2 linked regions of the Myxosarcina sp. GI1 genome follow. The protein of the gene in region 1 interacts with the protein of each later gene in a pairwise test. Links are inferred from orthologs where the notes say so. Each region holds a gene or a part of one and is shown on either strand. Other genes may lie near its edges. The genes, in order: ftsZ and KV40_RS17080.

What was found.
Region 2: the proteins of ftsZ (region 1) and KV40_RS17080 interact in binary tests that used the Bacillus subtilis proteins (3 or more experiments, as listed by UniProt). The link is inferred for Myxosarcina sp. GI1 from one-to-one orthologs.

Annotation. Positions count from the first base shown.
Region 1 is NZ_JRFE01000022.1:233,858-248,975, reverse strand. Bases 12,106-14,940 are described here. They hold ftsZ (cell division protein FtsZ), read right to left. Parts: upstream 14,234-14,940; coding sequence 12,977-14,233; downstream 12,106-12,976. Other genes in these bases: KV40_RS16430 (cell division protein FtsQ/DivIB), read right to left, coding at 14,456-14,940; thiD (bifunctional hydroxymethylpyrimidine kinase/phosphomethylpyrimidine kinase), read right to left, coding at 12,168-12,980; scpB (SMC-Scp complex subunit ScpB), read right to left, coding at 12,106-12,154. Also shown: KV40_RS16515 (Ppx/GppA phosphatase family protein), read left to right, coding at 1-819; KV40_RS16510 (thioredoxin domain-containing protein), read right to left, coding at 833-2,875; KV40_RS16505 (hypothetical protein), read right to left, coding at 2,955-3,164; KV40_RS16500 (hypothetical protein), read left to right, coding at 3,191-3,487; KV40_RS16495 (DUF1810 domain-containing protein), read left to right, coding at 3,666-4,121; KV40_RS36995 (hypothetical protein), read left to right, coding at 4,189-4,317; cyclic pyranopterin monophosphate synthase MoaC, read right to left, coding at 4,301-4,816; KV40_RS16480 (MFS transporter), read right to left, coding at 4,962-6,239; KV40_RS32225 (SPOR domain-containing protein), read right to left, coding at 6,547-7,044; tRNA 2-thiouridine(34) synthase MnmA, read left to right, coding at 7,117-8,169; KV40_RS16465 (phycobiliprotein lyase), read right to left, coding at 8,450-8,965; KV40_RS16460 (hypothetical protein), read left to right, coding at 9,097-9,588; KV40_RS16455 (S-methyl-5'-thioadenosine phosphorylase), read left to right, coding at 9,762-10,634; KV40_RS16450 (DUF760 domain-containing protein), read right to left, coding at 11,254-11,601; more of scpB, read right to left, coding at 11,687-12,105; more of KV40_RS16430, read right to left, coding at 14,941-15,118. UniProt on the Bacillus subtilis protein: Essential cell division protein that forms a contractile ring structure (Z ring) at the future cell division site. The regulation of the ring assembly controls the timing and the location of cell division.
Region 2 is NZ_JRFE01000023.1:56,395-71,655, reverse strand. The notes cover bases 6,604-9,581. They hold KV40_RS17080 (cell division protein SepF), read right to left. Parts: upstream 8,392-9,581; coding sequence 7,816-8,391; downstream 6,604-7,815. Other genes in these bases: pipX (transcriptional coactivator PipX), read right to left, coding at 9,442-9,581; KV40_RS17075 (YggS family pyridoxal phosphate-dependent enzyme), read right to left, coding at 8,771-9,433; proC (pyrroline-5-carboxylate reductase), read right to left, coding at 6,997-7,800; KV40_RS17090 (response regulator transcription factor), read right to left, coding at 6,604-6,790. Outside these bases: KV40_RS17120 (bifunctional UDP-sugar hydrolase/5'-nucleotidase), read left to right, coding at 1-1,097; KV40_RS17115 (hypothetical protein), read left to right, coding at 1,140-1,562; KV40_RS17110 (hypothetical protein), read left to right, coding at 1,610-2,731; KV40_RS17105 (DUF3887 domain-containing protein), read left to right, coding at 2,957-3,595; KV40_RS17100 (IS1634 family transposase), read left to right, coding at 3,676-5,295; more of KV40_RS17090, read right to left, coding at 6,092-6,603; more of pipX, read right to left, coding at 9,582-9,717; KV40_RS17065 (ribonucleoside-diphosphate reductase subunit alpha), read left to right, coding at 10,138-12,468; KV40_RS17060 (ribonucleotide-diphosphate reductase subunit beta), read left to right, coding at 12,548-13,582; KV40_RS17055 (hypothetical protein), read right to left, coding at 13,645-15,015. UniProt on the Bacillus subtilis protein: Cell division protein that is part of the divisome complex and is recruited early to the Z-ring. Probably stimulates Z-ring formation, perhaps through the cross-linking of FtsZ protofilaments. Its function overlaps with FtsA.

The sequences.
Region 1 (15,118 bases):
GAAATGGATTTAGAAGAACGTGCCGAAGTTGATGAAGTAAGCAACAAACGTGCCGACGCAATTCATTTAGGCGGAGTGTTATTAGTACAGCTATTAAATATGGTGGGAGTAAAAGAAATTACTCTTTGTGATGCCTCCCTGCGAGAAGGGATGGTTTTAGACTATTTAGAACGGCATTCCCAAGAGGTTGCGGCTTCTTTTGAACTCAAAAATTTGCGACATCGTAAAGCAGCGCATCTAGTTCACAAATACGAGTCTGATTGGGAAGAAAATTCTCACATTGCTCATTTGGCACTACAAATTTTTGACCAAACTCAGAAACTGCACCAATACGGAGATTACGAACGAGAAATTTTGGAGTTTGCTGCTTTACTCCATGACATCGGACAGTTTATTTCTTTCCGCAAACATCATAAAAACTCGCGCTATATTATTAGACGAACCAATCCGAGAGGGTTTACCGATGAAGAAATATTGTTAATCAGGCATTTGACTCGCTATCACACTAAAGCCAAACCAAGCAAGAAACATAAGAAGTTTAAAAAACTCTCCAAACATCATCGTCATTTAATTAAAAAACTTTCGGGAATTTTAAGAGTTGCTGTTGCTTTAAACAAAACCAAGAATCAACGTGTCAAACAAATTTATTGCCAGGTGTCGGAAGAAAAACTAGAGATTGCAGTTTCTGGCGCAGACAATCTTGAGGTAGAGATTTGGGCAGCACAACGAAGCTCTGAGGTATTGGCACAGGCGATGAAACGAGAGGTTGAAATCAAAAAAAGCTTAATGAGCAATGAGCAATTATCAACGGCTCGGTAAACACTGTTCATTGTTAACTGTTCATTGTTAACTGCTTTAATAATTGTCGTTCGCTTGTTGCTGGCTCCAGACAGGATAAACCGCGGCAGACTAAACCTACTGCACCTTGAGGTAAATTAGGTTCCAAACGAAAAGCGGTAGTGGGAAAATAGTTAGGAATTAACTTAGCTAATTGTTCGGCAGTAGTTTTAACCAAAGTGCCGTTAAGCAACCAATCTAAGGCAACAAACAAACTAGGACAGGCTTGGGGCGATCGCTCCATAATAGTGCTGAAAGCTTTCAAGGCGGTTTCGGCACGTTCTAGATAGTCAGTATCTTCGGTTAATAAACCCAAACGCACCAGATTAGCAACTGCCGTACCGTTAGCAGCAGGAGTAGCATTGTCCATATAGCTGCGCTCGCGTATTAGTAATTCTTTACCACCATCGGCAGCATTGTTATAGTAGCCACCCTCTTCGCTCCAGAAAAAGCGATCGAACTCTTGCTGAAGCGCGATCGCTTTTTCTAACCATCGAGCATCTTGCGGACAAGCCATCTGTAAATCTAGTAGAGCTTTGATTAATAAAGCGTAATCTTCTGATTGTGCTAACACACTCACTCTGTCATCGTAGTTAAGACGGTGTAAGCGTCCACTTTGCCACTGATTATCTAAAATAAACTCAACTACTGCGATCGCCAAATCTAAATAAGATTGTTCTTTAAATACACTATAAGCTCTGGCTAATCCTGAAATGACCAAGCTATTCCAGGCAACGATGGTTTTAGTATCGGTAACTGGTGGAATGCGTCCTAACCAGTCTTTGCTTTTAGCTTCCCGATTGTTTTTTGCAGGAGGAAAACTATCGATCTCAGAGGCTGCCTTACCATAACGAACTGCAAATAGTTTTGCTAAGGCACTATTCAAAGTCTCGGATAATTGTTCTATTCCCAAACGCTGAAGTACATTTTTACCCTCAAAATTTCCTTCGGGAGTAACGGTAAATTCTGCCTGTAGCTGGCTTAGTTCTTCTGAAGACAGCAAGTCGGTTAACTCTTGGTAACTCCAGACGTAAAACTCGCCTTCTTCTGGTTCTGCGGCTTGGGGAGTAGTAAAATTATCGGCATCTTGAGCGGCATATAGTCCCCCTTGAGCCGAAGTCATCTCGCGTTTTAACCATTCTACCGTTAGCGCGATCGCTCGTTCGATTGCAGGTTTTTGAAACCCACTACTCCATAAGTTAGCCAGATATTCTAAAATCTGCCCATTATCATAAAGCATTTTTTCAAAGTGAGGCACAGTCCAGGTAGAATCAACAGTGTAGCGATGAAACCCCCCTCCTACATGGTCGAAAATTCCTCCCAGCACCAAATCTAGTCCTCTTTGTCGCGCTAGTTCGGTGGCATTATATTCAGAGCTTTCTTGCTGGCTATTTTGTAAAGCCAAAGCTGCATAGGGAATCATTGGAAAGCTAGGACGACCAAAATCGTTGGGACTAAGTACGGCCGTATTAGTTTCCATGCCGCGATTTAACAATTCTTCGCTAAGAATATTAGCTTTACCTGTAGGCAAGTTGGTTGACTGCTGAAGATTTTTAAAAATTTCTTCGGTCAAATTTTCCAGCTTTTCTGTTTCTTTGTCGTAAAAACGGCGAACTGCCTGAAGAATTTCTAAAAAACCAGGGCGACCGTATTTAGGTTCGACGGGAAAGTAAGTTCCGCCGTAAAAAGGAATTAGTTTATCTGGCGTGAGAAAAATATTGAGAGGCCATCCTCCTTGTCCGATCATCATCTGTAGCGCCTGCATATAAATGCTGTCGATGTCTGGTCTTTCTTCACGGTCTACTTTGATCGGCAGAAAGTTGGTGTTGAGATAGCTGGCGATCGCCTCATCGGAAAATGCCTCGCCTTCCATTACCGTACACCAGTGACAGCTTGAGTAGCCTATAGACAAAAAAATTGGCTTATTGTTTTGTTTGGCTAATTCTAAAGCTTCGTCACACCAATACCACCAATCGATCGGATTGTCGGCGTGTTTGCGTAAATACAGACTTTGAGTATTTGCTAGCTGATTGGGCATGATAGTTAGTGGTTAATAGTTTGAAGTTGCATAGCGATTGCAGCAGTCTATATACAATCGAAGCTGTTCTAACTGACTGTTAACTGTTAAGAATTTCTTTGGCTTTGTGATATGCTTCTAGAGCTTCAGGTGTAGCTGTTGCTAGAGATTTCTGGTGAATGCGTTCTAGAGCAGCAATGTATTCTGAATTCTTAGATAGCACGACATTAGCTTTAGATGAAGCGATAGTAGCTAACTGCGCTCTTAGAGGTAACTTGCTGAATACTTCCAGGCGTTTTTCGATTGACAAAGTAAGATCGCACCTCCCCTAGCAAAATGAAACAACTTTCAGTGTTGGCTTTGACTATAAGTATAGTAGCGAACTTCGCCGCAAAATCGGCTTGGGCATTACCACCGCCAGACGATATTCCCGAAGAAATCCTCCGCACTGAGATAATTTTAGAAGCGCGATCGCCTATAGACAGCAAACCATTAAGTGCGGCAGAATACGCAGAACTAGAAGCTAAACTGGCTGAAAGAGCATATCCTCAAGAGTTGAATTCCGATATTGAAGAACTAATTTTTTTATTGCAAATTAGAAAATTTTTTAAAACTATAATTCCTTTTTACTAGTTTCAATAGTGTTGAAACGCAAGCAGGTTATACAATTCCATAAAATAAAGATACAGATAAACTGCAAAGGAGCAGGGAACCGAGGAAAATTTATCGATCTGTAGTCAACATTTAAAAGTCACAAAAATCGAGTAGCAATCGACTATTACCATCGCTGGTATAGATGGAGCAAACAAATATGATAAAAGTAACCAATAACACCAATCCTGACGATCCTTTTAATTTAAATCGCTTTATTAGCGCACAAGAAGAAGTTTATCATCGCGCTCTAGCAGAGTTAAACAATGGCAATAAAAAATCCCATTGGATATGGTATATATTTCCGCAGTTTGCAGGATTAGGACAGAGTCAAACTTCTAAATATTACGCCATCAAAAGCCGAGAAGAGGCGTTGGCATATATAAATCATCCCGTTCTTGGTTCGAGATTGAGAGAATGTGCCAAAGTAGTGATTGCCGTTCAAGGGCGATCGGTTTCAGAAATTTTTGGCTACCCAGACAATCTCAAACTCAAATCGTCTATGACATTGTTTTCTTCTGTCGCATCAGATTCGGTATTCGATCGCGTTTTAGATAAATATTTTCAAGGCAATCGAGATGATAAAACACTTCAATTATTAGAAAAACTCGAATAGAACCCTCGCAGTTATAGCCATACGAACTTTCAATCGGAATGCAATTTCGTTTACTTATCCCGACAGTATGCCGAGTTTAGCGATCGATACAGACACTACTGGACGAGGCGATCTCCATTACAAACCAATTCACGGACAGTTATTTACTTCCAAGAAAATTCCCAGTTATAAAGAATTGCCTACAGATCTGATGTAGTCATCCCTTCAACAAAATAATCTCCAGATTTACCGCCAGTTTTACCGAGCAAACATATATTTTCAATCTGCATCGATTTTTCTAAAGCTTTTGCCATGTCGTATAGAGTTAAAGCGGCAACAGATACGGCAGTTAAAGCTTCCATCTCTACTCCCGTTTCGGCTTTAGTTATTACCGAAGCGCGAATTTGATAGCCTGGTAAATTGCGATCGCAAGTTATTTTTACTTCGATTTTGCTTAAGGGCAAAGGATGGCATAGGGGAATCAGATTTGCCGTTTGTTTGGCTGCCATAATTCCTGCTAGCTTTGCCGTACCAATGACATCGCCTTTTGGCGCGTTTCCTGCTTCGATCGCTTCTAAAGTAGACTCAGACATCCTAATTCTGCCTGCGGCTATTGCTTGACGACGTGTCGGCTGTTTGGCAGAAACATCTACCATTTGTGCTTCTCCTGTCTCATTGAGATGAGATAGAGAATTAAAATTATCATTATCTTGCATAAAACAATGTTGTCGTGCTAACATCATAAATCGTTGAGTAAATTGGATGAAACCAATTAACTTAACTAGGGGCGTGTAGCTCAGTGGATTAGAGCACATGGCTACGAACCATGGAGTCAGGGGTTCAAATCCCTTCTCGCCCGTATTAACAATCGATCGCGTAAGCATCGCGCACCTTACCCAAGGCAAAATTAAAAGACTGACGGATATTTTTACTAGACTGGGTAACAAAAATAACCAGTGCGGTTAGTGCCAAACAAGCCGCCAGGGAGAATAAACCGCGATAGCCCAAACTAAAAGCTAAAGCTCCTAATACGGGACCTGCTAAAGCAATTCCCAGATCGAAACCACTCATGCAAAGGGCAAAAACTTTACCTCGTTCGTTGGCATAAGAGCGGTCGGAAATCAGTGCCAAAGTTAGAGGAATTAAAATACCCGCTCCCGCTCCTTCTGCTAATGCTGCTAGCAACAAAGTGGGGGCAGTTTCGGCATTAGCCAGTAAAGTCATAGAAATAATGTAGCAGATAAGGCTACCGCTAATAAATAAACCCCGTCCGTAACGATCGCTTGCCTTGCCAGCAAATAAACGCACCGAAAACGAGGCAATTGCTACCGTCGTGTAAAATAAGCCAACATTAAAAGCAATATCTAACTCGCGCACGAATAAAGGCAAAAAAGCCACCATAGTGCCAAAAACCAAACCGACCAAAAGTAAAATCGTAGCGGGAATTACTAAGGCGGGATTTTGTGAAAGCTCCCAAAAGTTGCGATCGCTAGAATTAATTGGTTCTTTTTCTAATATTTCTTTATTTCCAGCTGCCTCTTGTAGGCGACTGGCTAAAACAAAGCCTGTAATTCCACACAGCGAAGAAGTCCAAAAAATAACCTCGTAACCAGTGCCTTCAGCTAAAAAATCCCACTGCCATCTGGCACTGTATGCCTGTAAAAATCCTCCCAACGCAGGACCGATAGACATTCCCGTAGGTACTGCTAAGTTCATGTAGCCAATTAACTCTCCTCGTTGTTGGCGAGGTGCAAAATCTACTACTAAAGCACTGTAGCCAATGGTGAATGAGGCGATGCTAATTCCATGAAAAGCGCGAATTGCTGCTAACCCCCCAATTGACTGCACAATAGAGTAACAAATTGGCGCGATCGCAGCAACGGTAAGTCCAATTAAAATGACTATTTTACGACTGCGGCGATCGGCAACTCTACCCAACCAGGTACGAGAACACAATAACCCAATGGCAAAACTACCCATTACCAAACCAACTTGTTGCGTAGTTCCTCCCACATCCTGTACGTAAGCGGGTAAAGTTGGTAATAATAAAGTAATGCTAATCCAAAACAACAGACCAGTAAAAAATAGAATGGCTAAGTTGCGTTTGGTATTTGCTTCTAAAACGTTCCAGGCTCTCACAAATTTTTTAAGTCAATATTGCCAACGATGAGGGCAATTTAGTAAATGTTATCCCCCGACTATAACTTATCTTAACGTTTCTTAACAAAAACCGCTTTCCGACTTTTGATATACAGATATATAAAAGCTGAAAAGACTTTAGCAATCTTGACTACTTAAAACTTGAGACATAACCGAATCTTTATTTAAATTATCTAGCAATTGGAAGTTGAAGGTTTTATAACGACTGATTTTAAAAAGTTAACTATTAAGGAACTTAAGCAATTTATTTCAAATAATCGTATTGTCAGTCATGGTCGAAACTCAATTAATAGCTTTCGCTAATAATAATTCTCGCCCAAAACCCCTCTACAGCAAGCTTACGAACTAAATCTTCAGCGTTATCCTGACGACTAAAAATTCCCACCTGAATTACATTGCCTTTTTGAAAAGCTTTGGGTTCGATCGCTCTAACTCGATCTAATAATTCTCGTTCGTTACCAAATACTTCTACTCGGTAATCTCGATCGTCTTCTGGTGGTGGCGCACTAAAAGTATATTCTCGCGGTGGTTCTTTACTAGTGTAGGTAGGAGGATCGAGATCTACTGGTACTATTGGTTTGTATTGAGGTTCGGCAACTCGATTGGGAGAGGCTACAGGAGGAGGTGGTGGTAAAAGTTCGGTAATAAACTTATCGCTCTGTGCCTTTGTAGGGACAGCAGTAGCTATAATTAATAATCCCATGCCGAGTAGCGTTCGCATCATCGTTGATGAAATTACTAACGATAGATAATTAGCAGCCTGAGAATTTAACTTATTTGTCATAATAAAAAGACGAGCCTACTATTTTAAAAATACCCTTAATAATTATTGAAGTTAACAAAATTGTAAAGTTCCATGAACAAGGTCGTTGTCGGCTTATCTGGTGGCGTTGATAGTTCTGTTGCCGCTGCCACCCTCCACCATCAAGGTTACGAAGTAATCGGTCTTACCCTCTGGTTAATGAAGGGTAAAGGGCAGTGCTGTTCTGAAGGCATGGTAGATGCAGCCCGTATTTGCGAAGAATTAAATATTCCCCATCACGTTGTTGATAGTCGGGAGGTATTCCAAGCTAATATTGTCGATTATTTAGTAGCTGGTTATGAAGCGGGAGTTACACCTTTACCTTGTTCGCAATGCAACCGAACGGTTAAGTTTGCACCGATGCTTGAGTATGCTAGAGAAAAGCTTGGTGCTAATAAGATCGCGACTGGTCATTACGCTCGAATTAACTACGACAAAACTACAGAAAGATACCAGTTATTGAGAGCCGTAGACCGTAACAAAGACCAAACTTACTTTCTCTACGATTTAACTCAGGAGTTGCTAGCAGGTTCGGTCTTTCCCTTGGGCGATCGCACCAAAGAAGAAACTAGAAAAACTGCTAGTGAATTTGCTCTGACAACTGCCGATAAACCTGAAAGCCAAGATTTGTGTTTAATTGAGGCTCACGGTTCAATGCGGACATTTTTAGACCGCTACATCGAGCGAAAAGAAGGAGATATAGTCGATCTAGAAGGTAAAGTGCTAGGCAAACATCAAGGCATTCACCATTACACTATCGGACAGAGAAAAGGTTTGGGTATTGCTGCTGCCGAACCGTTATATGTCGTCAAACTCGACCCTGTAATGAATCGCGTGATTGTCGGCGATCGCACCTCTGGCGGTAATATAGAATGCACGGTGTCGCGAGTTAACTGGGTTTCAATAGCTGAGCCTAGCACACCAATTCGCGCTGAAGTACAGATTCGCTATCGCGCCAAACCAGTACCAGTAAACATAATTCCTCTAGAAGACGATAATTTTCGCCTGGTATTTGACGAACCCCAATTTGGTATTACCCCAGGTCAAGCAGCAGTTTGGTATGACGGCGAAGTCTTACTTGGTGGCGGAATTATTAAGCGACCATAAAAAAACGGGCGTTGCACAGATAAAGTATGATAGTAATTATGATGAAGAAAAATACCTCGTAATGCCGATTGCTCGTTTGCATCGTAAAACATTCTGTTACTCAAAATCAGTTGAGATGCTTGAAGCCTCAATTCGACTTCTCACCTATTATCTTAAACACTGGACTTTGCCTGTTTTTTAATCGATCGTCTATTTATTTTGCAACGCCTTGAGTTGCAAAGGCAAGATTTCTAGAACTGCTGGTGTATTCGCCATCATAATTACTTCTCTAGCAATCTACTTACTTAGCAGGTGCTTTACGAATCTCTGAATAAAAAGAAGTCTGAACGATCGCTTTAGTTACTTTATCTGTTACTACTGTAGTTCTCAGTCTTAAATTATCGCTAGCAAACCACTGACGTTCTTCAGCAATAATGCTGTCGGTTTCCACAACTACAGTCAAAGCTCCATCGTCTCCTAGAGTATAGCTGCCCTGAGCCTTACCGTTTTCCTGACGCAATACTTTACCAGTGCGATCGCTACTGTCATCGGCAATAAATACCATGACTACCGAACCAATCTGTTTGGGTTTTCCCCAATCTACCGAGCTATCCCAGCTAGTAGATAGACCACCCAAGCTATGTTGGGGATCGATTCGTTCGTTTTGACAAAGGTTAACTATTGTAGAATTATCTGAGGCTAAAAGCTCCACTGTCAAATCGGCTTTACCGCTTTGAGCTTTATCGCCAGTCAAATAATTGGTGCGCTGACTAAACCATTTACCAGCGTTCAAATCTAAAAATTCTTTTATATCCATCAAAAATAAACTGTTTCTCTACTAAAAATTTTATAGAATTATAGAGATTTTTTCATAATATCTGCCCTATTTTGCACTGCATAGTTAGTAATTTTTGGCAAGCTATAGCAATAATTTTAGCGATTTAAATAATGACGATTGAAGCACTAACAACCGAGCGGACAATAAGCAAATTAGTTTTACTAGAAGATGCGATCGCCAAATTACTCAATCGACAAGAAAAAGATTGGGGATGTTTTCAAGTAGTTAAAGAGGGAGATTTTTATTCTTTATATATTCCTTCATTAGCGAGTCTAAAACTCTATCAAAGTTCTAAAAGCATAGTTTATAAAGGCTATTGGTGGCACGAGCGAGAAGACACCCTACCAGATATCAAAGACAGAAGCGAAAAACCCGATATTTATCTTCGCAAAAAACGTAAGGAGGTACCCGACAAGAAAAATCCGAGATTAATCAAGCAGCAGCGAATTTTTGAAATTTATTATCGGTACAATTCCTGTCCTGAAGTTCGCCGCCTCAATCAAATAATTACCCGTGCTATTGGCGATCGCATTTTGAGTAGCGTAACTATTTCACCAGCCGAAGAACTGGTACCTTTAATTTTAATTTCCGAAGCCGATTAATTTTCCGTTAGAATAATTGCGGCTCATAGGGTTAAATCCTCATCGTCATCAATGGACGGCAAACAAGCGAAGGATGTAAGGGAAAGGTTAAAGGTTAAAGAAAGTTATAGCGATCTTCCCTTTAACATGTTATAGGCTTTAAATCCTTAAAATAATTGGTAAATAAGACAGATATGGTAGAAGCAAGAATTGGCATTATTGGCGGTAGCGGTTTGTACAAAATGGACGCGCTGCAAAATCTCAAAGAGATCGAGCTACAAACGCCTTTTGGCGAACCTTCTGATGCTTTAATCGTCGGTCAATTAGATAATACTACCGTCGCCTTTTTGCCACGTCACGGACGCAATCATCATTTGTTACCTTCAGAACTGCCGTTTCGCGCTAATATTCATGCTTTAAAACAGTTGGGAGTAGAATACATTATTTCCGCTTCGGCAGTAGGTTCACTTAAAGAATCTGTCAAACCTTTAGATTTGGTAGTTCCCGATCAGTTTATCGATCGCACCAAAAATCGCCTCGCCACCTTTTTTGGGGAAGGGTTAATCGCTCATATTGCTTTTGGCGATCCTGTCTGTCCCAATCTAGCTAAGGTTCTTGCTGAGGCGATCGATTCTTTAGATTTATCTGAAGTTACCCTGCATCGCGGTGGTACTTATGTATGTATGGAAGGACCTGCATTTTCTACTAAAGCCGAATCAAATTTATATCGCAGTTGGGGAGCAACGGTAGTGGGTATGACTAACTTAACTGAAGCTAAATTAGCTAGAGAAGCAGAAATTGCCTATGCCACTTTGGCTTTAGTTACCGACTATGACTGCTGGCATCCCGACCACGGCAGCGTAACTGTAGAAATGATAATCGAGAACCTCCAACGCAACGCCGTCAATGCTCAACGAGTCATTCGAGAAACCGTTAATAGGATTAGTACCAATCCCCCTGAATCTGAGGCACATTTGGCTTTAAAATACGCCATTCTAACTCCGCCCGATAAAATCCCTGCTATGACTAAAGAAAAACTGTCTCTATTAATACAAAAATATTTATAGCTCGAACCAAATTACGTTTGCTTATTAACGGTGCTTCAGCGAATTAGTACCTAGAGACATATCCACCGAAATTGAGAATTGCTATAGTAGATTTATTAACAAAATATTTAGTTCGATACCATCTTGCTCATAAAGAGTTAGCCTAAAAATACTAAATCAATCTCGACAAATTTTTTTAACTTAATGACTTCTAGCGAACTATTAACTCTCGTTCTATTACTAAGTCCTGGAATGCTATTGTCAATTCTAATCATGCTAACTTTTTCCAAAGGCGGTTAAATTTGCAGTGTAAAGTAATGTCAAAGGCGTGAGCAGTTTTAGTTTGGATTATTTCAAGAAATCGGACAGTTATAGTAAAAGTCAAAAGTCAAAAATTAAAATATTTAATTTATAAAGCTTTCAGTAGCTTGAGATGTCCTAATTCTTCTGTCCACTGCTATATATTTAGCTGGAAAATCCAATTCGGTAAATTTTTTAGACATACTAGTCAAGTAGCAAGTTATACAATTAGTCTTGCTATTTTTTTGTAGCTACGCACGAGCTAGTTGCTGACAGGTGTTCGCTGCAAATAATTAAATTGAGATTTTCTCAAAGTTTTATTGTTATTGATTTATCTCTCTCACTCAATATCCGATGATTTATCCGAAAGAGAATTAGACTCGGCAATACTTTCTTCTAAATCCATGCGCTTTTCCATCTGGCATAAAAAATAGCCAGTCATCATCGCTGAAGCTAAAAGATGAGCTAAATTTTCGCGATCGGTAGTAATTTTAATATTGAAATCCCCCGTAGGCAACATTCCTACCAGACCTTGGACATTTTGAGAAATAATTTGTTTGACTTCAGGACTAGCGGACTGAGCAATTTGCGCTAACACTTCTGGTTGCTGCTGGCGCAAATACTGCATCAGAGTATTGTAGTTTTTTTCTTGCTGTTCGGAATCTGAAAAATCAAAATTAAATATCATTCGTTACCCAAAGTTGGATGTAATTCTCTACTACTTTGACATAAATTTGTCCATATCCGCTAGTAATAAATTTTCGGATAACCTCTCAAAGGGCAGTCAAATCGTTGATTTCAAAGTATTGATGAAATTTATCAGTCACCTCTAGCCAATAAGAGCGTCCATCGGCTTGTTCTCGTTTGCGAATAAACCCCAACTGTACTAATTCTGCTACTTGCTGATAAGCACTGCTACCGCGTAACTCAATTAATTCGGTTTGCAGTATGGGGTTTTTTAAAGCTACTGCCGCCAGGGTTCGCAATGCTCCTTTGCCTAGTTCGGCAGGGACTAACTCCTGTAACAGGTTGGCATAAGCAGGCTTAAGCTGTAAACTATATCCTGCGGAAGTTTCTACAATTTCTAATGCCGTGTCGCGATGGGCATAATCGTTCATCAACTCAATTAAAGCATCTTCAGCTGCCTCAAAGTCACAATCTAGATAGCCAACAATTTCCGCCAAGTTAAGAGGCTTGCCCTTAATATAAAAAATTGCTTCTATTTTATTTGCTAGCTTCAAAGATCGCTCCTACTCAAAATGATCGGTTATTTAGTAACGGAAAAAAATGTCCTACTGGACCGTGACCCGCACCAATATCTAAAGCATATTCAAGAGCTTTGGTTACATATTGTTTGGCTGCGATCGCGCTCGACCATAAATCTTTACCTAAGGCTAAATTGGCGCAGATTGCGGCTGAGAGAGTACAGCCCGTACCGTGAGTATTATTCGTGTTAACTGGCGTTACTTTTAATACTTCGAGCTTATTACCATCAAACCAAACATCGCTGCCCCGAAACTTTCCCGATAGACTACCCCCTTTAGCTAAAATTACTGCTCCTGCTAATTCCTCGTAAATGGCGATCGCCGCTTGTTTGAGATCTTCTAGATTATTAATTTCCCTACCGCTCAAAATTTGAGCTTCATAAAGATTGGGTGTAACGATTGCCGCTTGTGGTAACAAGTACTGTTGCATACTAGTGACGGCAGCTTCGTCAAGCAAACGCGATCCCGTACGAGATACCATTACGGGATCGACAACTAACTGACTCAGATTTAGCTTTTGTAATTGCTCTGCTACCGTCTCAATAATTTCTCGATTCAAGAGCATTCCTGTCTTGAGCGCATCGACTTTAAGATCTTGAGTTACTGCTTCAATTTGAGCTTTAACCATTGATGGCGCGATCGCCTCGACTGCTGCAACTCCTGTAGTATTTTGTGCAGTTACGCAAGTCAAAACACTAGCTCCATGAACGCAGTGAAAGGCAAAAGTTTTTAAATCCGCCTGAATTCCCGCACCACCACCACTGTCAGAACCAGCAATAGTTAGAGCTACATTAGTTATCATTTGGTAAAGCGTCTTCTTTGTAAGAAGTCGGGAATTTCAATTCTACTGCGATCGCTAACTGGTTCGGGAGTTCGGGTTCTTTCTGACTGAGGCATGGAAGTAAAAATGCTGGGTTCTTGCCGTTCTGGTTCCATAACTTCCTCACTTTTATCGCCTTCAAAACCAGTAGCAATGACCGTGATCCGCACCTCGCTATCCATAGTTTCGTCGATAACCGCGCCAAAAATGATCTCAGCTTCTTCATCCACTACTTCATAGATGCTTTCTGCTGCGGCATTGACCTCATGAAGAGTTAGATCTTTACCACCAGTAATATTTAGCACGACACCTTTAGCACCATCAATTGGAGTTTCGAGTAAGGGTGAAGAAACCGCAGCTACAGCAGCCTCTCTTGCACGAGATTTACCCGAACCAGTTCCTATGCCCATCAAAGCCGAACCCGCATCCGCCATAATTGCTCTAACATCGGCAAAGTCAACGTTGATCAGACCTGGAATGGTAATAATGTCAGAAATCCCCTGTACGCCCTGGCGTAAAATATCGTCTGCATAAGCAAATGCCTGTTGTACTGGAGTTTCGGGAGAAATCACCGAGAGCAACTGGTTATTGGGAATTGTAATTAAAGTATCTACACGACTAGCCAAAGCCTCTATTCCTTTAACTGCTTGGCTATTGCGCCTTCTACCTTCAAAAGTAAAAGGACGAGTTACTACACCCACAGTCAAACAGCCCATTTCTTTGGCAACTTCTGCTGCAATGGGAGCCGCACCTGTTCCCGTACCGCCACCCATACCTGCGGTAATAAAAACTAAATCTGTATTTTCTAAGGCATGAGCAATTTCATCTCGCGATTCCTCTGCTGCTTTTTGACCAATTGCTGGATTACCACCCGCACCCAACCCTCTAGTAATTTTTTGTCCTATCTGTAGTTTTTGCGGTGCCTGTGCGTGGTTGAGTGCCTGGGCATCCGTATTTACCGCCCAAAATTCAATTCCCGCTATCTGACCTTCGATCATGCGATTTACGGCATTACAACCACCACCACCAACTCCAATCACTTTGATTTTAGCGACGTTGCTCGGCACAATTTTATTACCTCTCATTTCTTCTTTGGGAATTTGAGAATTACCACCTGCGTGAAAAGGAATTCCGATTCCATTGCTAGCATAGCTACTTGCTTTAGCTGAAGTTGACTCGGAGCTGTAGTTAACTTGATTATTGTGAAGCTGAAAAACTCTGTGGTTGGCTGTCATGGGCGTATAAAGAGATTCTCCTTAATGTTTTCTTCTATACAAAATTGATTTTCGATTTTTTCTTAGCTTAATTATTATCTAATATAGTTAATTAGCTGGAAATATTTAAGTTTTTATAACTATTAAGCAATTAATTCTAAACTTCAGTTACTACTTTTGCTTATTTTAAGAGTAAATACTGAAATATCAATACGTAAAAATACAGATTTTTTACGATTTTTGTTAATTACGGTACTTTTGAATCAAATTTTGTTGGGGATTGCTTAAATCGATAAAAGCAATTTTGCTAGAATCAAAGCGTTCTGGCAAATTTTTTAGACGCACCATAACCTTAAAGCGATCTTCAAGTTGAGACATGTCCGAACCTAAATACACCATTCCTAACTCGGTTTTTAAGAATAAACCCTCGGATTCATCCCAACGAACTTCGGTAATTTCAACGGCAGAATAGGCTGAGATCAAACGATAGAGTTCCGTCCAGGAAGCCCGACTCTGCAAGGGAAAATTAATGACTTTTAGTTGGGGAAGTGAAAAATTTGTCTTTAAATCTTTATATAAATAGGAAGGAATCCAAGTTCCTTCAGCATCTAAAAACCCGACTTTTCCTGCCGATAAAGCTAAAGCTACGGGAACTCTTTCCCGAATAAAAATCGTTAGCTTTGGGGGAATAGTTTGTTTGCTGACTCTCACGGTAGCAATAGCAGGAATAGATTCTAATTTTTGGGCGAGTTTCTGACTTGGCGTAGCTCCTAAAAACTGAGGATATTTTAAATCTAAGAGCGCATGAATAGCAGCTTCTGAAACCAAATTTTCTCCTTCGATTTGAACTTGAGTATCTCCTTTTATTTGCCAATAGGAAGATGTACCGACCCCAGTTATAGCGAT
Region 2 (15,261 bases), on another replicon or contig:
TCTTAAAAACCATACCAGAGCTAGATTTGGTGATTGGCGGTCATACTCATACCGAGTTGCACGAGCCGTTATTAGTCGATAATCGTCCAGTAGTACAGACGGGTAAATACGGTGAAAATCTAGGCGAACTAATACTCAGTCTCGAAAACGGTCGAGTTCAGGTCGAATCTTATCGGTTAATTCCTATCGACGATCGCATTAAGGGAGATGAGAACATTCAAGCTCAGGTTGAGAACTTTTTACGCAAATCTGGAACAGCTGTCTTTGCTTCTAGGGGGTATAAAACTAAGCAACCGCTGGTGGTAGTTTCGGAAGATTGGCCAATGAATTATCCCGATATTGAATCGGGAACTCCGTTAGCGAATGTTGTCTCGGATGCTTTACGCCAAGCTACAGGTAGTCAGATAGCTCTAACCGCCAACGGTCTAATTCGGGCCGGTTTAATTAAAGGTAACAGTGGTGGAGTCCAAACAGTTTACGATGTGTTTGCTATCGCCCCACTGGGGGGTGGCGTTGTCGATCCGACGGCAGGAAGTGCTTTATTAAAAGGTTATTTTACAGCAGCGGAATTGAAAAATATCCTGGAATTTTTCCTGGTAGATGACCCCCACCATCCTGGGGAATATTTTCCCAGAGTATCGGGCTTGAGGTTTTATTATGACCCCAATCGTCCTCGCTTTGACCGAGTAACAGCACTGGAATTGGGCAACATCGATGACGGCTATCAAGAGATCGCTCTAGATTTTCCTACACTATACAGCTTTACCACTAGTCTGTTTGGCGGAACGATTATTGCAGCTATCCCCAAACTTAGCAAGGGTGCGTTGCCGCTACAACCTAAAAAAGCCGATGGCACGCCTATTAATACTCGTACGGACGCGGTTGCCGACCCAAGAGAATCTACCAGTCCTTATGTGTTACCTGCTAATGCTAACTTAGATAACTCTATGGCAGCGACTGATAATGCAAACAAAGAAATTAAAGAATGGCAGGCAATTATGGATTATTTTGTAGGCTTACCATTAAAAAACGCTGCGGGAATTTCTATTTTAGAAAAAAATGAGCGGACTAGGGAAGTTCGCGCTATCAAAATTTAAGTGAGCGGTTGAGATCGCCGTCATTAGTATAAATCTCTAATTATGAAAATTATTTTGGCAAATTTGGCAAGCGAACTCGTCACCCGTATTGATGGTCCTTTGCACTTTCGCTTTTTCCTCCAGCCAATTATGGCAACTTTGTTTGCCTTCCGCGATGGTCGCGCAGATGCCAGGGAAGATCGAGATCCCTACGGTTGGACGATTTTAACTAACCCAGAACATCGCCGCTTTTTACTCAAAGATGGCTGGAAAGGAATTTCCAAAGTTTTTATTCTCGCTTTAGTACTAGACTCGATCTACCAATTTATCGCCTTGCGATCGCTAAATCTGGTGACTGCTCTCATTGTTGCTTGTCTTCTTTCTATAGTCCCTTACGTATTATTACGAGGTCCATTTAACCGAATAATTAGTTTAAAAAGCATAAATAAAGAAGATATTCAGGCAAAAACGTTTGGCAAGAAATAATTTTTTCAGCTTTATATCAGTCAGGTAGCTTAAAGGAGTTTTTAAACGTGGTTAGAGGAGTTCATCCATTTTCTTTAAAATTTTCGGTTGCTTTTATATTGTTAAGCAGTTTATTAGAACCAGCGATCGCTAACGAAGCAGTACAGTCTGAACGGCAAAATCTTATCTCGTTGGAGCAAGATTTAAATTCAGTAACTAGTTTTGCGAAACTACCACAGTTTTTGACAGACACCAAAGAATACACTATTGATGATACTAGTTTTTTAATACTAGAAAAAGATCTACCAAAACAAAACACACCTACAAACACTAATGCCAACGATCTTTTACCTGTTTTTCTAGAAACTAAATCTGACTTCCCTAACGAGACTTTAGTTCAAAGACGATCCCCAGAAGCAATTGCCCAATCAAATTTAGATGCTGATGAGGATAACGATGGTGGAGATACAGACTTGCGATCGCAGTCTCAAAACCCCGTAGCAAATTTGATCAGTTTACCCTTTCAAAATAATACTGACTTTGGTGTGGGGGAATTCGATCGCACTCGGAACACTCTTAATATCCAGCCCGTTATCCCTTCTTCCCTAAATGAAAACCTATTGCTAATTAGTCGTGTAATTCTTCCTATAGTTTATCAACCGCAGTTGTCATCAGGTGGAGATGACGCATTTGGTCTGGGCGATCTCAACCCGACTTTCTTTTTCTCTCCCAAAAATTCCAGTAATATAACCTGGGGCGTAGGTCCATCTTTGATAATCCCTACGGCAACAGATGATGTTTTGGGTACGGGCAAGTGGTCGATAGGACCTAGTGCTGTAGTTGTGGTGACCAAAGATAATCTGGTTTTCGGCGGACTTGTCAACCAAGTTTTCTCTTTTGCAGGCGACTCAGACCGTGAAGATATAAGTCAGTTTTTGCTGCAACCATTCTTTAACTATAATTTGCCCAATGGGTGGTATCTCGTTAGTTCGCCAATTATTACAGCTAATTGGGAAGCCTCATCTGACGATACGTGGACTGTACCTATTGGGGGAGGTTTCGGCAGAGTTTTTGCCATTGGCAAGCAACCAGTTAATGCAACTCTTCAAGGTTATTGGAATGCTGCTAAACCAGATGGAGGTGCTGATTGGACTTTGCGAACTCAATTTCAACTCTTGTTCCCTCAGTAAATAAGTAGCTAGGCAAAATAATCTATTAAACCCTACTACTTGAATTTTCCTTTGTTCCCCGTTCCCTGTTCCCTGTTCCCTGCCAAAACTATTTTCTATTTGATTACGCCCACTTACTTAGCTTTTCGGATAATTTTGTTTTACATATTGCTGCTAGACAAGTCGATACTAAAGCCAGAGCTAATGTGATTGTTAGTAGACAAAAGACGCAAATCATCGATCATTATGAACTATAAAATACAAAGACTACTTTACTTTTCTGTCTGCCTAGTGCTGTTTGGAACGACTGCAAACAGAGCGATTTCAACTCCCCGACAAACAAAGATGGTCGCACAAGTTTCTCAATCTGACAATGCTCAGTCCGACCAGCTAACTGGTGCTAGAGAAGTCACGCAAAACTTTTTTGACTCTCTAATTGCAGGCGAATTCGATGAAGCCAGAGAGTATACAAGCACTAGTTTAAAAGAATACTTGTCTGCAACAGATTTAGAGCGATCTTGGCAACAAGTAGTAAATGACATGGGTGCTTTCGTCAAATACAGAAGAATTCGTCCGACAGAAGTATTTGATACCTATAAAGTTTTGGTAACTGCCAATTTTGAAAATGTTATCTCTGATTTTGTGGTTACTTTGAATGGCGATCGCCAAATTACTGCTGTTGACTTCCTTTGGATTCGCAATATTCAGGACAATGCAGAAGAGTTTGTCGATGCTGTGAGTAATGGTAACTATGGAGTAGCAAGAGGATACTTGGCTGCCGATTTAAAAGAGACTATTTTGCCCGAAACTATCGAGCAACGGTGGATGGAGATTTTAGCAACAACAGGTTCTTTCAACCGACATTCCGCAGAAATAAAAAAATAACTGAATAATTATCGGAAGAATCAAGTCTGGATATCAAATCAAGTTAAATTAAAGAAAAAGTTGATGGTATGTTAAAAATCATGACACCATCAACAGCAGAAGTAAAAGTTAAAGACCTAAATCACTGTGGAATAATCGCAGGAATAATTGATGAAATTGGGCTAGTAGAGGAAATAGACAAAATTATCGCTTCTCATGGCAACCAAAAAGTAACAACAGGGCAAGCAGTGAAAGCCATGATTATCAATGGCTTGGGCATGATTAGCTCTCCATTATATCTGTTCCCAAAATTCTTTGAGGGTAAAGCTACAGAACATTTACTGGGGGAAGGAATATTACCAGAACATCTTAATGACGATTGCCTTGGTAGAGCCTTGGATAAATTGTACCAAGAGGGAGTAACCAAAGTATTTGTAACAGTAGCATTGACCGCAGCCCAGAAGATGGGAGTCAAGCTCAACAGTTTACATCTTGATTCGAGTTCATTTCATGTCGATGGAGAATATCTTGAAACAGAAGAAATAGACCCAGAGCCAGGAAGAATTAGAATCAAATACGGCTATTCGAGAGATCATCGACCAGACTTAAAGCAATTTATTATCGATCTGATGTGCAGTGGAGATGGAGATGTACCTTTGTACCTCAGAGTTGCAGATGGCAATGAAGCAGACAAAAGTGTTTTCCCAAAGCTAATTCAACAATTCAAACGGGAATGGAATCTAGATACATTATTCGTAGCCGATGCGGCTCTTTATAGCGCGGATAACCTTCAGCAAATCCAGTCTTTACAATGGCTTTCACGAGTACCTGCAACAGTTAAAGAAACTACTACTTTACTGACATTGCCCGATGAATTGTTTGACCATAGCACTATAGATGGATACCTGATTGCTGAATGTGGTAGCTATTACGGGAGTGTAAAACAACGTTGGTTAATCGTTGAAAGCAAGAAACGAAAACAATCAGACCTTCATCAATTGTCCAAGCGTCTAACAACAAAGAAAAATCAAGCTCAAACTCAATTAAAGCAATTATGCCGACAAAAATTTGCCTGTCAGCCTGATGCGGAAAAGGCAGTACAAAATCTGAGAAAAAAACTAAGATTTTATCAACTTGATGATGTGAAACTAATTCCACATTTTAGTCACGGCAAATCTGGTAGACCCCCTCAAAATCAACTCCCAACTCAGGTTCATTACCAAATTGATGCTAGTTTGATTCCTAATCTAAATGCTATTGCTCTAGAAGAACGAAAAGCAGGAAGATTTATTCTGGCAACTAATGTCTTGGACAAACATCAGTTGAGCAATGACCAATTGTTGATTGAGTATAAAGCACAACAATCTACTGAGCGAGGTTTTCGATTTCTCAAAGAGCCTTTGTTCTTTACCAGTAGTGTTTTTCTTAAATCCCCAAAACGGATTGCTGCTTTGGCAATAGTTATGGGCTTATCTCTTTTAGTTTATAGTCTGGGTCAACGTGCTTTACGACTAGCTTTGGCAACCGCAGGGCAAACTATTCCTAATCAGTTGGGCAAACCGACTACTTCCCCTACTCTACGTTGGGTTTTTCAATGCTTTATGTCGGTTCATCTTGTTTCCTTCGGTGGAGTCAAACAAATTAGTAATCTTACTAGTGAACGAAGTCACATTCTTCAGTTTTTTAATTCCTATTGTCGTCAATATTATCTGCTCTCTTAAACTTTTCTGCGGAATGTCGGTTTCAAGCAACGTACGAGTACTCAAGTAGCGAACAGTTCTTCTGGTTCTGATGTCGTGCTGGTAGATCTTGAGTTCGAAAGAGAGAGTAGAAGCTTTATGATTATTTTCGATCCGTTAGGAAAAATTGTCGGGGTTGATTTCCCAGAGTCGCAAGAGTAAAGAGTAAATTTCTCCGATCGCAGCTTTCATAGCCAAATCGTGTTCGATATCGTTCAAATCAGGAGAATATTTTGGCAGAAATATTATTTAATGCACCGTCGCTTCGAGTAATTATTTGATGACATTTTTTCGATACACAGCACTTGCTGTGTCCAGAAGCAAAGCTTCTGGGACGAACAAAGTTCGTCGGTGCATTATCCATGATTAATACTGATGGTTTGGTTGACGATGGCAGTAAATATCTACTTAAGAACCCTTCAAACCCTTCGGCATTCAGACTGCCTGTAAAAAACATTGGTACGATTAAATCTTTTTTTCCTTTTCTTCTGGCTGCTACGCAGGCGCATTCGCGCCAAGCCTCGCCGAACAGGGGCTTACGCCCCAAGCAAGCTTCGCTTGCGGGCAGCTTTGCTGCCGTACTTGAGCCGCTAGGCTCTGCTTTTCCCAAACCCCTGTTTTACCTTTATTCTTTAATATATTTCGGCAAAATAAAACTTTAAAAGCTATGAAAACAAATCCAAAATGCTAACGAAAAAAGCTTGTTTCACCAATCTGATTGGCAAAGAAATGCTTTAAAAATTGGCAAAAACAGACTTTAAATAACAAAGAAGGTTAGTTAAGAATCAACTTCAAACTTATAGCCTACACCTCTAACTGTCTGAATATAGCAAGGTTCGGCAAGATCGGTTTCGATTTTTTTGCGAATTTGACCGATATGCACGTCCACTACTCGCTGATCGCCTACATACTCATAATCCCAAACGTTTTGAATTAATTCTTCTCTGCGCCAAACTCGCCCTGGGCGAGTAGCTAGAAAATGCAGTAGATCGAACTCTAAGGCAGTAAGCCCGATAAGACGTTCGTTAATTTTCACTTCGCGACGTACGGGATTGATTTCCAAATCTTTGAAGATAAGGGGCTGTTTTTCGGAAGTTGTAACCGTTCGCTGACGCTTTAAAATTGCTTTGACGCGATATTCTAATTCTAAAAGATCGAAAGGCTTGGTAAGATAATCGTCTGCTCCTTTAAGAAAACCTTCTTTTTTGTCAGCTGCATCAGAACGGCTGGTTAACATCAAAATAAATACGTCGGTACGACTCTGCATTTCTTCACACAAGTTGTATCCTAAAGCATCGGGCAAATTAACATCCAAAATCACCAAATCTGGATTGAATTGCTCGAATATTTTGAGTGCAGTTTCGCCATCTGCGGCAGACTCTAACTGATAGTTTTTCTGATTGAGAAAGCGAAAGATTAAATTGCGAATTGCGGGATCGTCGTCTACTACAAGGATTTTGGCAGAGTCCGTATGCATAATTTCAACTATAAAAACTAAAGATTTAATGAAGCCACAATAATTGGCAACTAAATATTGTATTCAGTCTTTTAGACAATTATCGGCGCATATTTCCAGAATGCCAACAATTTAGATTATATCGATCTACTCTTAGCTAACTATAGACTACGAAAAACCGAAAAAATTAAGATTGATTAAACTATAAAGTGTTTGCCACTTTAAGACTATTCACCTAGTTCTTTGGAGCGATCGCTGGCAGCTTTTACTGCTTCAATCAGTGCCGAGCGAAATCCTACACTTTCTAGCTCTGCTACTCCTGCAATTGTCGTGCCACCAGGGCTAGTTACTCGATCTTTTAATTCGGCAGGATGCATTTGAGATTCCTGAATTAGTTTGGCAGTACCCAAAACCGTTTGAATTGATAATTTCAGGGCGATCGCTCTTGGCAAACCTGCTGCTACTCCTCCATCGGCTAGAGCTTCAATAGCAATTGCGGCAAAAGCAGGACCAGAACCAGATAATCCCGTTACTGCATCCATTTGTGATTCTGGTATTTCTACTACATCACCGACTGCTTCTAACAAGGCTCTGGCTTGCTCGATGTGTGTTCTAGAAGCATGGGTTCCTGGAGCGAGTGCCGAAATTCCCGCTCCGACTAGAGCAGGAGTATTAGGCATCACTCTGATAACTGGTTTTTGAGGAAAAGCAGTTTCTAGTCTACTTAAAGGTATTCCCGCCAGAATAGAAATAATAATATTTTCTTTATGAGGAGCAAGATTGGCGATCGCCAAATCTAAAACCTGTGGCTTGACTGCAAGCAGCAAAATCTCTGAAGCTTTAGCCGCTTCGTGATTAACAGATGTTACTTTTATGCCAAGCTGCTGTAAATGTTCGCGACGCTGTTGTTGGGGTTCGCTAACTAAGATTCGCTCTGCTGGATAAATTTTTTGTGCGACAAGGCGGGACAATATAGCTTCTGCCATTACCCCGCCACCAATAATACCAAGACGGATACTACTAGATGTCATATACGATCGAATTGCTTACTGAGCTACCGCGCTCGCTTCTCCCCAAGCTTCGGGAACGGGCGCAGGGCGGCGAACGTGTGTTTCGGGATTGTGTACGTCGTGAATTACTCCTGTAAGACTGCTAACTTTAACGCAGCTAGGAGTAAACAAGAAAATGCTTTCTCCTACTCGTTCCTGATGGCCATCCATAGCATAAGTACCACCAGCTACAAAGTCTACTGCTCTTTGTGCTTGTTCGGGATTCATCATGTTTAGGTTGAGCACGACGGATTTGCGTTCTCTCAATGCTTGAATTACCTGGGGCATTTCCTCAAAAGATTGAGGTTCGATAACAACTACTTCTGAATTGCTATTGGCTATTCCTGGCATTCCAATTACTTTGTTGTTCATTTTTCCTTCTTTTCCTACAGAAAATTTACGACTACTTTGAGATACTGTTGAGGTGCTGACTTCTGGATGCTCTGATTCTGAATTTGAAAAAACAGAAGTGTTTTCTACTTCATCATCATACGGTGGGTCAATTACTTGGTATTCTGTTCCTTCACCATGGTCTATACCCAAAATATCTTCTAAAATTCCTCGAATACCCATTTTTCAAACTCCTATTAATTTACGACTTCAATGGTGGTTGGTGAAATATCTCTTGACTAATTGTCTAATTCGGAGCGAGATAAAAGTCTATTAAAACAACAAACTGTCAAATATTTGTCATTAATATTACTTACTGCCAACGAATTACACAAGTAAAATTTAAAACGATTAGTTATTACTGTTTGGTTATTTGGCTGAAAACAATAATAGATAACTGCATCGTCCAAACGTAAGATATTAAGTTTTGGCGATTCAATTCTACTTTAGAAAGCTTTATTTGTACAGATTTGTACAAACCTTTTGCGCCAATAATTTTACTTTTTTTAATAATTGCTGATTCTCTGAGATTTTAAGCAACAGCAGCTTAAAAAATTTAAACTTAGTTCGGACGTTCGCCAAAAATCCCCCTTCCCAGACGAATCATTGTCGCTCCTGCCTTTACTGCTAGTAAATAATCATCAGACATTCCCATCGATAGCTCTTGCATTTTTAGAGAACTCCAGTTTTGTTTTTCTATATCTCGGGCAACTTCTCGAACTCCTTGAAAAGCATCTAATGTTTGTTCGGAAGATAAACCCAGAGGCAAAATTGTCATTAAGCCTAATATATGCAAATTTTGACATTCATTTAGACGAGCTAAATCTGCTAACAACTCTGCTATGTGCCAGCCATATTTGTCAGGATCTGGTAACATTTTGACTTGTAGTAGAATTTTGGGCGATCGCGATAACTCCGCTGCCAATCGCTCCAATCTCATTGCTAATGCAAAACTATCTACAGAATGGATCCATTCAAAATTTTCTAAAACTTTTTTAGCTTTGTTTTTCTGAATGTGACCGATAAAGTGCCAGCAAATGTCTGGTAAATCTTGAAGCTGCTGCTGTTTTGCTAATGCTTCCTGTAGGCGATTTTCACCAAAATCACGTACTCCTGCTTGATAAGCCTGGCGCATTCGTTCTACCGACACCTGTTTGGTAATAGCTACTAACTTAACGCGATCGCCAATTTGCTCTTCGATTTGACTAATTTGTCTGGCAATCATTAATAAAATTATTGGAAAGTACGTTGATATATTTCATAAAGCTGCTGGTATTCTTCGGATGAGGTGTTTCTCAGACGACGCAGACGGGTTTCTATTAATAATCGAGCATCAGAACGACTCATTGGTTCAAAAGTAAAGCGGTCTACTTTAATAGTTACTGTAAAAAACAAACGTTGAGCGTACAAAGTGGTGAAAATTTCCTGCTCTTCATCAAGAGCGCAGATTCTATAAAGCAGTCCGAAGGTTGGATGGTTTAAATAGGTTTCGTTCCTCTGAGTGTTCACTTATAAAATATTCTATAGATTTTTTAATAGTTATCGTTGCCATAATAAATTAGAAAAAGCTCCTAAAAGAGCCTCTCTGACAAAGTTACCATAGCTATCGACATTCTTGAGAAGTCTAGAGACAAAGAAATTTAAACTTATTATAAATTTAAATTTTTAGTTATTAAATTTGTTTGCTTTGCCTCAAAATGACTACCTAAGAAAACTTTGGCGCATTTTAGATGAGTTAAACTGGATGCTCTTCAAGCTCATGTATCAAATAATACCTTAATATGTTCACTTTATTTCGGTGCGCTTGCATTATTCAAATAAACCTATATGTAGAGTGATCGGAGCTATTTTTCTATTTAAAAACACTATATATATTGCTTTAGTTAGGTTATATTATAAATCCAGTCCGATCGATTCTTCTTCAGATATATGCAGCCAACTCTCTTTTCTACAGAACGTACATCTATTAAGGATGCTAAACAAACAACTCACAGCAGCACAGACAACGCGCATCTTTCTTCTTCAGAAAAAACTTTATCTTCCAATATTCAGGTTGTGAGACGAGATGGTACTCCAACTTCCTTAAACATTACTAAGATTCGTGCTGTTGCAGAATGGGCGTGTTTGGGAAAAGATGTCAATCCCATTACTTTAGAAGCTGGATTGACAACACGGTTGCGAAACGGTGTCACTACCAGAGAAATTCAAGATAATCTAATCGATTGCGCTCTATCGATGTGTAGTCCCTCAGAACCCGATTGGCGTTATGTGGCAGGAAGACTGCATATTTGGAGTCTGTGGAAAGATACTATTGTCAGTCGGGGTTATGGATATGGTAATTATCCCGCTACGGTTAAATTGCAGGTTAATGCCGATCGCTACGATAAGAAAATTTTAGTTTATTCCGAAGAAGAATTGGCTGTAGCTGGCTCCTGGATTAATCCTGAATGGGATAAAGATTACGATCTGGCAGGGGCGGTTTTGCTGATGAAACGCTATTTGCTCGACGACGAGCTGCCACAAGAAGCCTATTTAACTTGCGCTCTATTACTAGCGTCTGTAGAAAAACCAGAAAACCGACTGAGTGTCGCCAAGCAATTTTATGAAGCGATCGCCTCACGAAAAATTTCTCTGGCAACGCCAATTTTAGCTAACTTGAGAGTACCTAGCGGTTCTCTCAGTAGCTGCTTTATTACGGGCATGGATGACAATTTAGAAAGTATCTTTGCCGAAATTACCAACACCGCTAGAATTTCCAAAAACGGTGGTGGCGTAGGAGTTAACGTTTCTCGTATCCGCGCTACAGGTAGCTGGGTAATGGGTAAAGCCAACGCTTCGGGTGGTGTTATACCCTGGATCAAACTACTCAACGATACGGCGATCGCCGTCAATCAGGGAGGGCGTAGGGCTGGTGCGGTTACGGTTGGCGTAGATGTCTGGCATTTAGACGTACCCGAATTTTTAGAAATGCAGGCAGAAAATGGCGATCGTCGCCGTAAAGCCTACGACATTTTTCCCCAATTAGTAATTGTCGATGAATTTATGCGTCGGGTAGTCGAGCGAGAGCTTTGGACGTTGGTAGATCCTTACGAAGTCAGAATTAAATTAGGTATCGAACTGGCAGAACTTTGGGGCGATGAGTTTGAAGCAGCTTATAAAATAATTGAAGCCGAATTGGGTAATAAGATCGCTCTCTACAAACAGGTTGATGCTCGCGAACTTTTCAAGCACATTATGCGTTCTCAGGTAGAAACGGGAATGCCCTATCTAGCTTTTAAAGATACGATCAATCGTGCTAACCCCAACCAGCATGAGGGGTATATTCCAGGTGTCAATCTATGCTGTGAGAGCTTTAGCAATGTCAAACCAGGGGTAGAGGCACATTGTTGTAATCTAGTATCTCTCAATCTTGCCAACGTCGAAGAAGTAGATATTCCTCATATCTCCACTCTAGCGGTAAGAATTTTAGATAATACCATCGATCTAACTAACCCTCCTTTTTCAGCCAGTAAAACACACAACGATAAATACCGTACAATCGGAGTTGGCTGTATGGGTTTAGCCGACTGGTTGGCAAAACGCCATCTAACTTATACCAGCCTCACAGAAATTAGCGATTTGTTTGAAAACATAGCTCTTGCCTGTACCACAGCTTCAATGGAGTTAGCGCGAGAACGAGGTGCGTATGCTGCCTTTGCTGGTAGCGAGTGGAGTAAGGGTAAATTAATCGGAGCCAAGCCGATAGAATGGTTTTTGACTAATTCCAAACAACCAGAACGTTGGGTAGATTTAGCGGCAAATATTCAAAAATACGGGATTCGTAATTCTCATATTACTGCGATCGCCCCTAATACATCATCTTCTCTGGTTCAAGGATGTACCGCCAGCATCCTGCCAGTTTATAGTAAATTCTTTTATGATAAATGGGCAAAAGGCACCGTTCCCATCGCACCGCCTTTTATTAGCGATCGCTTTTGGTACTATCACGAAAATAAAAGTTTAGATCAAAAAATTGTCGTTAAAGCCGTTGCTACCATGCAGCAGTGGATCGATACGGGAATTTCTATGGAACTGCTATTTAATCTCAACCAGGGAGTTTACTTTCCTGAAGAACCAGAAAGAGCGATTAAAGCTAAGGATATATTCGATACTTTAGTAATGGCTTGGCAAGAAGGTTGTAAAGCTATCTACTATATACGCACCGTTCAAAAAGACGATTTTAAAGAGTCTAATGATGCGTGTGTAGCGTGCGCGAATTAACACCTCGACTACGCTCGGTATTAAAGCTGAGCGTAGTCGAAGCTTTAAAGTAAAACTATGACCGAGGAGTATAAATAATATGTTAGCCAATCCAATTTTTAATCCTAGTGGTGACGATCGCGTAGAAAATCGTTCGATCTGGTTTGGTAATACCACTAACTTAATGCAGTTAAATGATGTGCGTTACTCTTGGGCAATTGGTTTGTACCAACAGATGCGAGAGAACTTTTGGATTCCCCAAAAGTTGGACTTGACCCAAGATGTTACCGACTACTGGAATTTGACCACAGAAGAACGCCGCGCTTATGACGGTATTTTGAGTTATTTAACCTTTTTAGATTCAGTACAAACCTGTAACATTCCCCATCTTAAAAGCTGCATTACCGCACCAGAAATTAGCCTGTGTATGGCGGAACAAATGTCACAGGAAGGAATGCACAATCAAAGCTATCAATATATTATCGAAACCGTCATTCCCAGCGATCGCAGACATTTAGTTTATGATTTTTGGCGTACTGACAAGGTATTAGCAGACCGCTGTGAATTTATCGCTAAAATCTATCAAGAATATGTCGATAATCCTACACCAGAAAATTACTTTGTTTCTTTACTAGCCGACTATTTATTAGAAGGAATATATTTCTACAACGGTTTCATTTTCTTCTACAATTTAGCATCGAGAATGCTAATGCCAGGTAGCGCGGATATTTTTAAAATGATCAACCGCGATGAACTATCTCACGTGCGACTCTACCAGAAGTTGTTGCCTGAAGCGATGCAGCAATTTCCGCATTCAGTCGAACAAATTTACACGATGTTCGATACGGCAGTGCAACATGAATGTCGCTGGACGGATCATATTGTCGGCGATAATATTTTGGGCATTACCACAGCCAGTACCGAACAGTATACTAAGTATCTGGCGAATTTACGCGCCAAAGCGATCGGTTTAGAACCGCTGTACACAGAAGAGAAGTATCAGAAAAGTCCCTACAAACATTTAGAACGTTTTTCCGATACTAAAAAAGCAGGACATACTAAGGCGAATTTCTTTGAAGCAGGCGTGACTAGCTATGTAATGTCATCGGGCGTTAGTGGTTGGGATGAAATTTAGCAAGCCGAAGGCTAAGGCTCGGTTCCCATTCCTACGGAGAAGGCTGAGTCTGACACCTTACTTTAATTATCGATAACAATTTCGAGAAATATCGGGCGATCGCTCACTGCAACTTCTAAAGAGTTTTCGCCTGTAACTTGCTTAATGGCATTTCTTTGCTGTAGGGGATCGTAAAAATTTACTTCCCTGACATCTTCATCAATAAATAGCTGTAAGTTTACGGGTTCTACCGCAATGTCCTGTAGCCGAACGCGATCGTATGAATCGACTTCTTGCCACAGTGCCAGATAAAATCTACCATCTTGTTTTTGCAATAGAGTGTGTCTGACATTGGCTGTATTTCCCGATAGGTTAAAGCCAAGTTTATTGTTTATTGGTTCGGTACTAGTAGTATTGTCTTCGCTGAGTATGGCGATCGCATTACGCAAGGCAATAAAGCTTGGTTTGCGCGAACCATCATTACGCAATAGTCCCCAGTGATTTTTTGTTTCGCTTAAAGACGGGTCTGGATTTTTGTCGATAAGTTCGTAAATATAGGTACGCTCGATGTTTCTGTTGAAATAGTTTAAAAACAGGCGATTGATATACTTTCCTGCTGCTGCTTCAGAAACACCAGTACCAGCCGACTTTTCATCATTATGATTTTTACCTCTGACATAGATTGCATTGTGATAGCCAGTCTCTGTAGCAATAATTGGCTTATCCTCTCCACAAAATTCCAGAGCGTTGTTTAAAGCACCACCCATCGTATCCAATCCTCTAGTTGTCATACCGCGACCAGCAGGATAGCTATGAATATTATTTAGATCGCATTTTAGTTTACCAAGCATAGAGTATGCTTCAGTGATATTTTTGGTAAAAAATGATGGTGCTACTACCTTTATATCTTGAGTCTCTGAGTCTGAATTTATAGTTTCATAGAGCTTATTTTGAAATAACTCTAGACCTTCAGGATAAAATTTGCCTTGATATATTGGTTTACCTTTTCCTGTATTTTGACTACCATCTTGTTCGTTAGGACCTTCTACAGAGATTGCCATATCTCCCAAAGTTTTAAGATTTTTCATTAGGGCATCCAAAGTCATACCAGTCTGTGGTCTAGTAACCACATTGGCTTTAATCCCCATTGCCCCTAGCTCTTTCATGTGCTGAAAGTAAAATTTTTGTCCGCTAAGATCGGTTCTAATATGCTTTATACCTAATTCCTGAAGGCGAGGTTTGATAATTTCATCAAAATTTTGATTGTATGGTAGTCTGGCAAAACCAATATGAGTGGCAACACCAAGCGAGTCGAGATACTCTGCGACTGGTCTGGCTTGTTCTATGTTGGCGGGTTCTACTGGTTTTTCTTCAACTGGTTGGGCGTTTTCTGGGGTTTTACAACTATAGAAAATAACTAGCAAGGGAAGGATAAAAAGATATAACTTACGCATCAGTAGAAAATAATTGATCGATCGCGATCGACTCGTTTTTAAGCAGTGTTTTGTATATTAACTAATAGAAAGGTAAAGACTCGCTTAATATTTGCTTTTACTTCACTTTGCTCTTTTATATTTTGTACTCCTGCTTGTCCAGTCAACCCATCAATTGCACACTGGTAAATTGGTAAATGATTGGTGCGAACCGTTAGTCTGAAATGAGTATTTAATACTCAAGGATAGACTGCTAATTGTTAAGGA